One region of the Rhizobium sp. CRRU65 genome, then DNA from elsewhere that is predicted to be linked to it. Evidence: riboswitches for the same ligand, from Rfam matches in the RefSeq annotation. Region 1 holds a riboswitch; each other region holds the start of a gene.

Region 1 (3,267 bases):
CGGAAGGGGCGGGCGGTCGCCCAAGCCAACAGGAGAGACGACATGTCTGATACAGTTGCCATCATCACCGGCGCCAGCCAGGGCATCGGCCAGGCGACGGTGCTGCGCCTCGCGCGCGATTTTTCCGCGCTGGTGCTGGTCGCGCGCAACCGCGCCAATCTTGAGGAGACCGCGCAGGCGGTGAGGGCGGGCGGCGCGCAAGCCCTCGTCATCGGCGCCGACCTCGCCGAGCCGGAAGCGGCGCAGGCCGTGGTCGATCAGGCGCTTGGCGCCTTTGGCCGCATCGATGCGCTGCTCAACATCGCCGGCGGTGTGCCGCAGATCGATCTTTTCGAGATGACCGATGCGCAGTGGGAAGACGGGCTGGCGCTAAAGCTGCACGGCGCGAGGCGCCTGACGGTTGCGGCATGGCCGGCGCTGAGAGAGGCGAAGGGCTCCGTCGTCTTGATGTCGGGCAATTCGGCGGTGTTTCCGAAGGCGCCGTATGCGGCGGTCGGTACCATCAATGCTGCCATCGTCGCACTCGCCAAGGCCTTTTCCGATCGCGGCATCACCGATGGCGTGCAGGTCAACAGCGTGCTGCCCGGTCCCGTCATGACCGGCCGGCGCCGCTCCTATCTTGAGCACTGGGCGCGGCTGCACGGTGTGAGCGTGGAGGAGGTGACCGCGCATTTCCCCGAGCAGGCGGGCATCGCCCGCTACGGCGAGCCGGAGGAAATCGCCGAACTGATGGCCTTCCTGGTGTCGCCGGGTGCCCGCTGGATGACCGGCTCGGCGCTACGCATGGATGGCGGCGAGGTGAAGTCGATCTGATGCGGTCGACGGCGGGAGTGCCCCGCCGTCTTCATCTCCTGCGTTCCTCTATTCGTCGAACCGCTGACTACGCGGCAAGAGCGGCGCGCGTTTTGCCGATCGTCAGAGCCGCTTTTGCTGCTTCGCGGCCTTTCTCGACGAAGTGCGCGCGGTAGATCTGCTTGTGGTGCTCGGTTTCTTGATACTGATGCGGCGTCAGTGAGACCGACAGTACCGGCACGCCCGTATCCATGCCGGCGCGCATCAGCCCATCGACGACGGCCTGAGCGACGAATTCGTGGCGGTAGATTCCGCCGTCGACGACGAAGGCGGCGGCAATGACCGCGCAGTAACGTCCGGTTGCCGCAAGATCGCGTGACAGCAGCGGCATCTCGAATGCGCCGGGGACGTCGAACACGTCGACCTGCTCGGGCGGAATAAGCTGATGGAAGCCATGAAGGGCGCGGTCGACGATGTCGGCGTGCCAACTGGCTTTGACGAAGGCGTAGCGGGTGGGTGTCACGGTAATCTCCTTTGGCGAACAGACACATCACCCAAGGCGATCACGAACGTTCCCGACAGCCGCAAGGGCGGCAGGAACGCACGTTCTCTTTCATCCGGACTATGACCGTCGGCTCAGGCATCTCACCTGATCTGCTGACCCTTCCTAAGAAGGCGCTCGCGGGCTCGCAATCGAAATTGCATACCGCCGGTAGGGACTTGCACCCCGCCCTGAGAACGGCGCGGACAATAGGGGGAAGGCGGCGGGCTGGCAATAGGTCGATATGCTTTCGCGGCCGGAGCTGGATCAGGCTCCCCAAGCGGCGATTTCGCTCGTTCGCCGATGGCGGCGGGCAATCCCTCTTGCGGAGGAGGAGCTTGCGCCTACATGCTCTCCGTGAGGACATCCACGTCAGAAGCACGACAAGACAGGACGCGCTGTCTCCGCCTGGGCGGGGCCGTGACAACCATGGGAGAGAGTGATGCCAGAATCTTTCGTCGTTCACCGCGAGGCGCATATTGCGGCGCCGCCGGCCGCGGTGTTTGCGCTGATGACCGATCCGGAGAAGATCCTGCGCTGGATGGGAACGGAAGCGCAGGTCGAGCCGCAGCCCGGCGGGCTCTATCTCGTCAACGTCACCGGCGCCCGCTTTGCGCGCGGCTCGTTTCGTGAGGTGGTGCCGGTTCATCGCCTTGCCTACAGCTTCGGCTGGGACGGCAGCGAAGTGGTGCCGCCGGGGTCGAGCCTGGTCGAGATCGACCTGATCGAACAGGAGGGCGGAACGCTGTTGCGGCTCACTCATAGCGGCCTGCCCAGCGCCGATCAATGCGCCGGCCATGCGGAAGGCTGGGCGCATTACCTGGGGCGCCTGACCGAAGTCGCCGCCGGGCGGGATCCGGGTCCCGACGCTTTTTACGGCCGGACATGAACAAATTTGCCGGCAGCGGGGCGTCTCTGATGCGCTTGCGGTTGTGACAACAACGGTCGGCGAGCGCCCAAGCGGGTCGTGCGGAAGCGCTTCTTTTGCTACCGCAAACATGAACGCGCAGTTCATCTCCAGTTCAATTTAGCGGTCCTAATCTGCGGACGGCTGGATTGAAAATGGAGTTCACGATGAAGGCACTTTCTATCGCGGCTGCCTTGCTTGCCGGCAGCCTCTCGATCGGTACCGCGGAGGCAATGCCGATGGGGACAATCAATGTCCAGAGCAGTGTCACAAAGGTCGACTACGCCTGCGGTCGCGGCTGGCATCTGACGCGCTGGGGCGAATGCCGGCGAAGCTGGAGACGCCCGCCGCCCGTCGCTTTCTACGGTGGTCCGCCCCGCTGGGGCTGGGAGCGGCGTCACCGCGATTGGGATGGGCCGCGCTGGCGCCATGAGCGGCGTTGGGATCGCGACCGTCGTTGGCGGGATGACTAAGGGTCTCGCTTAGATGCAAATGGACGAAGGCCGGAGCGATTTTCGCCCGGCCTTTTCTCATGAAACGGCGTCGCTGACGCTGACAGCCAGCGTTCTTGCGATTTGCCCGAGAGGGTCAGATCCTGCTGACGAGCCAGTGCTTGTCGTCGATCAACTCCTCGAGTTCGACGGGATCCTTGACGCCGAATTCGAACCATTCGACGAGTTCCTTCGCCTTGCGGCTGCTCTCCTCCGCCGTCAGCTCGACCTGATACCTTTCGCACCATCGCCGAAGGATCGACATCAGCAGCGTCATGTCATTCCCATCCAGCGGATCTTTCGGCCAGAATATCGTGCCCATCGTACCCCTCAATCACACGATGACGAATGGCCCTATAATGGAATCAAAGTTGCGCAAGTTTAAAGTGTTTATTTTTTGTTTTCCACCGCGGCGCATGGTTTTTCGACAGGGGAGTGGACGCCTTTTTCCGAGCCCGGGGATGACCGCAAGCGGTCACTCCGGGATGTCCTTGCGGCCGCCCCGGTGAGCGTGCGATGTTAAGCCATGGATCTGC
Region 2 (3,267 bases), on a different contig from region 1:
TCTTTGCGCGGCAAGGCGCCAAGCTCGTGGTCACCGGCCGGCGACAGGACGCGCTCGGTGCCGTCATCGCGGAAATCGAGGCGGAGGGCGGTCAGGCCGTCGCCATATCAGGCGATGTCAGGGATGAGGCGCTGCAGGCAAGGCTCGTCGAAACGGCGGTCTCGCGCTTCGGTGGGCTCGACATCGCCTTCAACAATGCCGGCATCCTCGGTGAGATGGGGCCGGTCGCCGGGCTGTCGCTGGAGGGCTGGCGCGAGACGATCGAGACCAATCTCACCGCCGCCTTCCTCGGCGCCAAACACCAGTCGGCGGCGATGGCAAAAGGCGGCGGATCGCTGATCTTCACCTCGACTTTCGTCGGCCACACCGTCGGCATGCCTGGCATGGCCGCCTATGCGGCGAGCAAGGCGGGGCTGATCGGCTTCGTGCAGGTGCTCGCCGCTGAACTCGGAGCGCAGAAGATCCGCGTCAACGCACTGCTTCCCGGCGGCACCGACACACCCGCCAGCATCACCAACGCGCCTGATGCCACGCCGGAGGTGCTCGCCTTCGTGGAGGGGCTGCATGCGCTGAAACGCATGGCGCAACCCGAAGAGATCGCCAATGCGGCGCTTTTCCTCGCCTCCGACATGTCGAGCTTCGTGACCGGCACGGCGATGCTGGCAGATGGTGGGGTTTCGATCAGCCGAACATAGGGGCAGGAAATAGGGTGTGCTGTGGCAACCAGCCGTGCGCGTCTGGGACCCAGCCACCCGCCCTCGTCCTTCGAGGCTGCGGCCTGCGGCCTGCGTGCCTCAGGATGAGGGCTGGTCCGTGTGCCATGCCGCTGCGCTTCCCGTTGAACCAGGTCGCAACCTCTCTCCAGCCTCATCCTGAGGTGCCCCGCAGGGGCCTCGAAGGACGGGGCTGGCCGCTTTGCGCAGATCAGGCGACTTCGCGTATGTCTTTTGCCGCCTGGCGGTCGAGATAGGCGACCAGGTCCTCGATGGTGACGAGGGGGAGGTTGTGGCGTTCGGCGAAGAGCGTGAGTTCGGGCAGGCGGGACATGGTTCCGTCGTCGTTGGCGACTTCGCAGATGACGCCGGCGGGGATCCGTCCGGCGAGGCGGGCGAGATCGACGGCGGCTTCGGTGTGGCCGGGGCGGCCGAGCACGCCGCGGGGGTTGGAGCGCAGCGGGAAGATATGGCCGGGGCGGGCGAATTCGGCGGGCTTTGCGCGATCGTCGACCAGGGCGCGGACGGTGGCGGCGCGGTCGGCAGCCGAGATACCGGTCGTCGTGCCCTTGAGATAATCGACCGAGACCGTGAAGGCGGTTTTGTGCGATTCCGTGTTGTTGGGCACCATGAGCGGAATATCGAGCGCATCGAGACGCTCGCCTTCCATGGCGATGCAGACGAGTCCACGGGCGTGGGTCATCATGAAGGCGATTGCCTCAGGGGTGACGGCATCGGCCGCGACCACGATATCACCTTCATTTTCCCGGTTCTGGTCGTCGACGACGACGACCATCTTGCCGCTGGCAATGGCTGATATGGCATCTTCGATTGTTGCGATAGTCATGCTGTCTGGCCTTTCAAGGGTTATGTCAGCTGACTGACATGGTCTGCTCGGCTCAGTCCGTGAGCGAGCCTTCTGCCCTTGGGCGAACAAACGTCGGCCGACTCCGGGATGGAGTGCGACTGCCCGTGTTGTCCTCTTCCATCCGGACTATACCGTCGGCTCCGGCATCTCACCGGATCTGCTGACCTTCCGACAGGAGGTGCCGGAAGCGCTCGCGGGCTCCAGGATTGCTCCTGATACCGCCGGTGGGGAATTACACCCCGCCCTGAGAACACTTCAAAGATAGGATCAAAAACAGGCGGATGGCAAGGTCACTCGACCAGGCAAAAATGCAAAGCTGCCCTGACGCCGATGGACACACTGTTCACACGGAGGCGACGACCGTGTCGCCTTCCGCACTTCGCTGGTGGTTTGCTCTTTGTTCGATGCATGTCGTTGTCCCAAAACCGCTACGCAATTTTGGGCGCCTGCATCAGGACATGATCAGGCCGCCGTCGACATTGATCGTCTGGCCGGTGATATAGGCGGCGTCATCGCTGGCGAGGAAGGTCACCAGGCCTGCGACATCTTCCCCAGAGCCGGCCCGTTTCATCGGGATGCCCTCGACCCATTCCTTCATCAGCTCGCCGGGGGCGTAGTTGCCGAGCAGCTTGCCCCAGGCCTGGTCGTTATAGGCCCACATGTCGGTCTCGATGATGCCGGGGCAGAAGGCGTTGACGGTGATCTTCTCGGTCGCGACTTCCTTGGCCAGGCTCTGGGTGATGCCGACGACCCCCATTTTCGAGGCGGCATAATGCGGGGTGTAGATGAAGCCGTCGCGCGCCTGGCCGGAAGCGGTGTTGATGATGCGGCCGCCGCGCTTGTGCTTGCGCATTCGTGATATTGCCTCCTGGGCGCAGAGGAAGACGCCCTTGGTGTTGACGGCCATGACCTTGTCCCACTCGTTTTCGGTCAGGTCCTCGACGCGGGCGATGGTGATGACGCCAGCATTCTGGATCGAAACGTCGACCGAGCCGAATTCCTTCTCGGCGGCATCGTAGAGGGCGGTGACGCTTGCCTTGTCGGTGACATCGCCGATGAAGGAGATCGCCTTGCCGCCTTCGGCCCGGATCTGTTCGGCGACGCCGTGGACCAGGTCCTCATTGGCCGAGACGACGAGATTGGCGCCTTCTTTCGCGAAGCGTTTGGCGATCGCCGCTCCGATGCCGCGGCTACCCCCGGTAATGACGACAGTCTTCTGCTCAAAGCGTTTCATGCTCTTTCCTTGTCCGTCGATAAACAGCAAATCTGGGTGCGACCTACCATGCGATCATTATTGGAGATCAAACGGTTGTCGCGAATTCAGGCAGTCTAGAGCGCCGATGACGATCCGAGCCCTCGGTCCGTTCGACAACCCGTTCGATCAGCGTGAAGGGCGGGCAAGACGGCGATATCGCACGCCGTCTTGCCCGTTGGTCCCTTCAGCGCCTCGATCTCAGCCAGGGAGGAAGCGAGATCGGTCACTTTCCAGCAGCGGCAATGAGCTTTCTCATCACCAGCAGCAGAAACCGCCGTCGACGAGAAGATCGACGCCGGTCACGAAACTTGCTGCATTCGACAGCAGAAACACCGCCGGGCCTACCATCTCGTCCACCGCTGCCATGCGCTGCATCGGCGTCTGCTCTTCGAAGAGCTTGGTCTGGTGGACCATCTCCGGACGGGTGTTCA
Region 3 (3,267 bases), on a different contig from region 1:
GACGGCGAATACGCTGAACATTCCAGCGCCTCTGATGGACCGCATGGAGATCATCCGTATCGCCGGCTACACAGAGGATGAAAAGCGCGAAATCGCCAAGCGGCACCTGTTGCCGAAGGCCATCAAGGAACATGCGTTGCAGCCGGAAGAATTCTCGGTCAGTGACGACGCCCTGATGTCGATCAGCCAGCATTACACCCGCGAAGCCGGCGTCCGCAACTTCGAGCGCGAGCTGATGAAACTCGCCCGCAAGGCGGTCACCGAGATCATCAAGGGCAAGACGAAGGCCGTTCACGTGACGGCTGCCAACATCTCCGACTATCTGGGCGTCCCGCGCTTCCGCCATGGCGAAGCAGAGGGCGAGGATCAGGTTGGCGTCGTGACCGGTCTTGCCTGGACGGAAGTCGGCGGCGAGCTGCTGACCATCGAAGGTGTGATGATGCCGGGCAAGGGCCGCATGACGGTCACCGGCAATCTGAAGGAAGTCATGAAGGAATCGATCTCGGCAGCGGCCTCCTATGTCCGCTCGCGCGCTGTCGATTTCGGCATCGAGCCGCCGCGCTTCGACAAGAGCGACATCCACGTGCACGTGCCGGAAGGCGCAACCCCGAAGGATGGTCCCTCGGCTGGTGTCGCCATGGCAACCGCGATCGTCTCGATCATGACCGGCATCCCCGTGGACAGGCATGTGGCCATGACCGGTGAAATCACGCTTCGTGGCCGTGTGCTGCCGATCGGCGGTCTCAAGGAAAAGCTGCTCGCAGCGCTTCGCGGCGGCATCAAGAAGGTGCTGATTCCGGAGGAAAACGCCAAGGACCTGGCGGAGATTCCTGACAACGTGAAGAACAACATGGAGATCATCCCGGTATCCCGCATGGGCGAGGTGATCAAGCACGCGCTGATCCGGCGGCCGGAGCCAATCGAATGGGATGGCACGGTGGAAACGCCGGTCATCACATCGGTCGAAGGCCTCGATGAGACAGGCGCAACCATAGCGCATTGAGTGGCCTTTGCCACATTTATGCCCAATTGGCCCAAAACACGGAAAAAGGCTGGCGGAAACGCCAGCCTTTTTTGTGAAAACGTCATGTAGACGCTTGCTTTTCCTTGATTTGCAGGGCTTTTGGGTTTTCGGCGGGCCTGATGAAACCTATTCTGCGCCTAGCTTACTTTTGAGTCGTTTCATACCATTTAGAAAGGGGTGGAAACATGAACAAGAATGAACTCGTGTCCGCAGTAGCCGAAAAGGCAGGACTGACGAAGTCTGACGCGGCTTCCGCTGTTGACGCGGTTTTCGACGTTGTCCAGGCTGAACTCAAGAACAAGGGCGACATTCGCCTCGCGGGTTTCGGCAGCTTCACCGTTTCTCATCGTGCCGCATCGAAGGGCCGTAACCCGTCGACGGGCGCTGAAGTCGACATTCCGGCTCGCAACGTGCCGAAATTCACGCCCGGCAAGGGCCTGAAGGACGCCGTCAACGGCTGATCTGAGATTATCCGCCAGCCGGAAACGAGACCGGTTGTGTAGGATTTGAGAGGGGTTCGGCTTTGCCGGACCCCTTTTGTTTGGGCGGATCTTGCCGTCGCGGGGGCTTTGATCTACGACAGTTCTGTTCTCAGGGCGGGGTGAAACTCCCCACCGGCGGTAAGGGTTTCGGCCTGAGCCCGCGAGCGCCTTCTTTCGCGCCCATGCGGAGGAGGGGTCAGCAGATCCGGTGTGATTCCGGAGCCGACGGTTAAAGTCCGGATGGAAGAGAATGAGTGTCGGCCACGCGGAGGGCAGGGTTGCCCTGTGTCGCTTGGTCGTGGCTCATGCGTCCTGATTTATGTTGGTCCCTGTTTTGGATGAAAGACATGAATCAGACTTCTGTTGCCGTCGAGCCGTCCCGCGCCGTTGTCGGTGCCATCTGGATGGTCCTTGCCGGCATTGCCTTTTCGCTTCTCAACGTCGTCACCCAATGGCTGACGATGAAGCTTGCCTTTCCCTCGGCGTCCGCAGCCTTCTGGCAATATGGCTTCGCCTTCCTGTTTTCGCTGCCGTTCCTGAAGAGGCTCGGCCTTGCGGCGATGCGCACGCACTATCCTTGGCGTCACCTCGCGCGCGTCGCGCTTGCCGCGCTCGGCGTCGAGGCCTGGGTCGCCGGCCTTGCCACGGTGCCGATCTGGCAGGCGATCGCACTGGTGATGACCTCGCCCTTCTTCATCATTCTGGGCGCCCGGCTTTTCCTCGGGGAGCGCGTGGGCCCGGCCCGCTGGGCCGCGACGGCAGCGGGTTTCACCGGAGCGATGATCATTCTGCAGCCATGGTCTGATGGTTTTGGCTGGGCGGCTCTCTTGCCTGTGCTTTCGGCGCTGCTGTGGGGCGCCTCGTCGCTGATCACCAAGAGCCTGACAGGCATCGAACGGCCAGAGACGATCACCGTCTGGCTGCTCGTTCTGCTGACGCCGATAAATGGCGGGCTGGCGCTTGCGGCAGGCTTTGCAGTGCCGACGGGCGCAACCCTTGCCCTGTTCCTGCTGGCGGGGCTGCTGACCGCGGTAGCGCAGTATTTCCTGACGCTAGCCTATGCCGCAGCGGATGCCGCCTATGTCCAGCCGTTCGACGATCTGAAGCTGCCGTTGAACGTGCTGGCCGGTTGGCTGTTCTTCGGTTATGCGCCGGCGGGTTATCTCTGGCTGGGAGCGGCTCTCATCTTGTCTGCTTCGCTGTTCATCATGCGAAACGAGATGCGCCGGGAGCGCAAACCAGAGCCTGACATGATCTGACGCAAAATGCCGCATCTGTCATGCCTCTGTCATGCCGCTCGCGCAGAAAACTCATGTTTCGAATGTTCGACACATGGGGGATTTCATGACAATTTCATCGCGCAAGGCAGCGCTCGCTGCCGTGCTTCTCGCATCCGTCGCCTTTCCGGCCGCGGCCGAGCCGGTTTTCAACCGCATCGCTTCCTTCCCGGTCGCAGAGAACCTGCCTGTTGATAAGGACAAGCTTTCGGTGAGCTCCGCCGAGATCATCACCGCGACCGAAGACGGCAACACGCTGATCTATAGCGACAGCCCGCTCGGCGCGATCGGCTTTATCGACATTACCGATGCCAAGGCCCCGAAGGCCGGCGGCGCGCTGATGATGGACGGCGAGCCGACATCGGTCACCTGGAGCGCCGGCAAGGCACTGGTTGCCGTCAACACCTCCGAAAGCAAGGCCAAGCCCTCGGGCCGTCTCGCGATCGTCGACGTGGCGACCAAGAAGATCGAAAACACCTGCGAT

The links. Region 1 has a riboswitch for FMN ahead of ACM5SV_RS14485 (6,7-dimethyl-8-ribityllumazine synthase). Riboswitches for the same ligand answer to the same signal wherever they lie in the genome.
Region 2: linked by a shared signal. The riboswitch ahead of ribB (3,4-dihydroxy-2-butanone-4-phosphate synthase) and the one ahead of ACM5SV_RS14485 (6,7-dimethyl-8-ribityllumazine synthase) in region 1 are both predicted to bind FMN.
Region 3: linked by a shared signal. The riboswitch ahead of ACM5SV_RS10810 (DMT family transporter) and the one ahead of ACM5SV_RS14485 (6,7-dimethyl-8-ribityllumazine synthase) in region 1 are both predicted to bind FMN.

The regions. Positions count from the first base shown of each region.
Region 1 covers NZ_JBLYZH010000006.1:131,480-134,746, reverse strand. The annotation lists gene ACM5SV_RS14490 (SDR family oxidoreductase) at 43-813, shown strand; gene ACM5SV_RS14485 (6,7-dimethyl-8-ribityllumazine synthase) at 881-1,315, opposite strand; FMN riboswitch at 1,394-1,536, opposite strand; gene ACM5SV_RS14480 (SRPBCC family protein) at 1,776-2,222, shown strand; gene ACM5SV_RS14475 (GCG_CRPN prefix-to-repeats domain-containing protein) at 2,408-2,713, shown strand; gene ACM5SV_RS14470 (hypothetical protein) at 2,829-3,053, opposite strand; gene ACM5SV_RS14465 (adenylate/guanylate cyclase domain-containing protein) at 3,258-3,267, shown strand, end outside.
Region 2 covers NZ_JBLYZH010000014.1:107,053-110,319, forward strand. The annotation lists gene ACM5SV_RS25540 (SDR family oxidoreductase) at 1-695, shown strand, start outside; gene ribB (3,4-dihydroxy-2-butanone-4-phosphate synthase) at 925-1,560, opposite strand; FMN riboswitch at 1,687-1,837, opposite strand; gene ACM5SV_RS25550 (glucose 1-dehydrogenase) at 2,033-2,815, opposite strand; gene ACM5SV_RS25555 (SDR family oxidoreductase) at 3,092-3,267, opposite strand, start outside.
Region 3 covers NZ_JBLYZH010000004.1:370,285-373,551, forward strand. The annotation lists gene lon (endopeptidase La) at 1-1,003, shown strand, start outside; gene hupB (DNA-binding protein HupB) at 1,210-1,485, shown strand; FMN riboswitch at 1,608-1,762, shown strand; gene ACM5SV_RS10810 (DMT family transporter) at 1,854-2,765, shown strand; gene ACM5SV_RS10815 (esterase-like activity of phytase family protein) at 2,839-3,267, shown strand, end outside.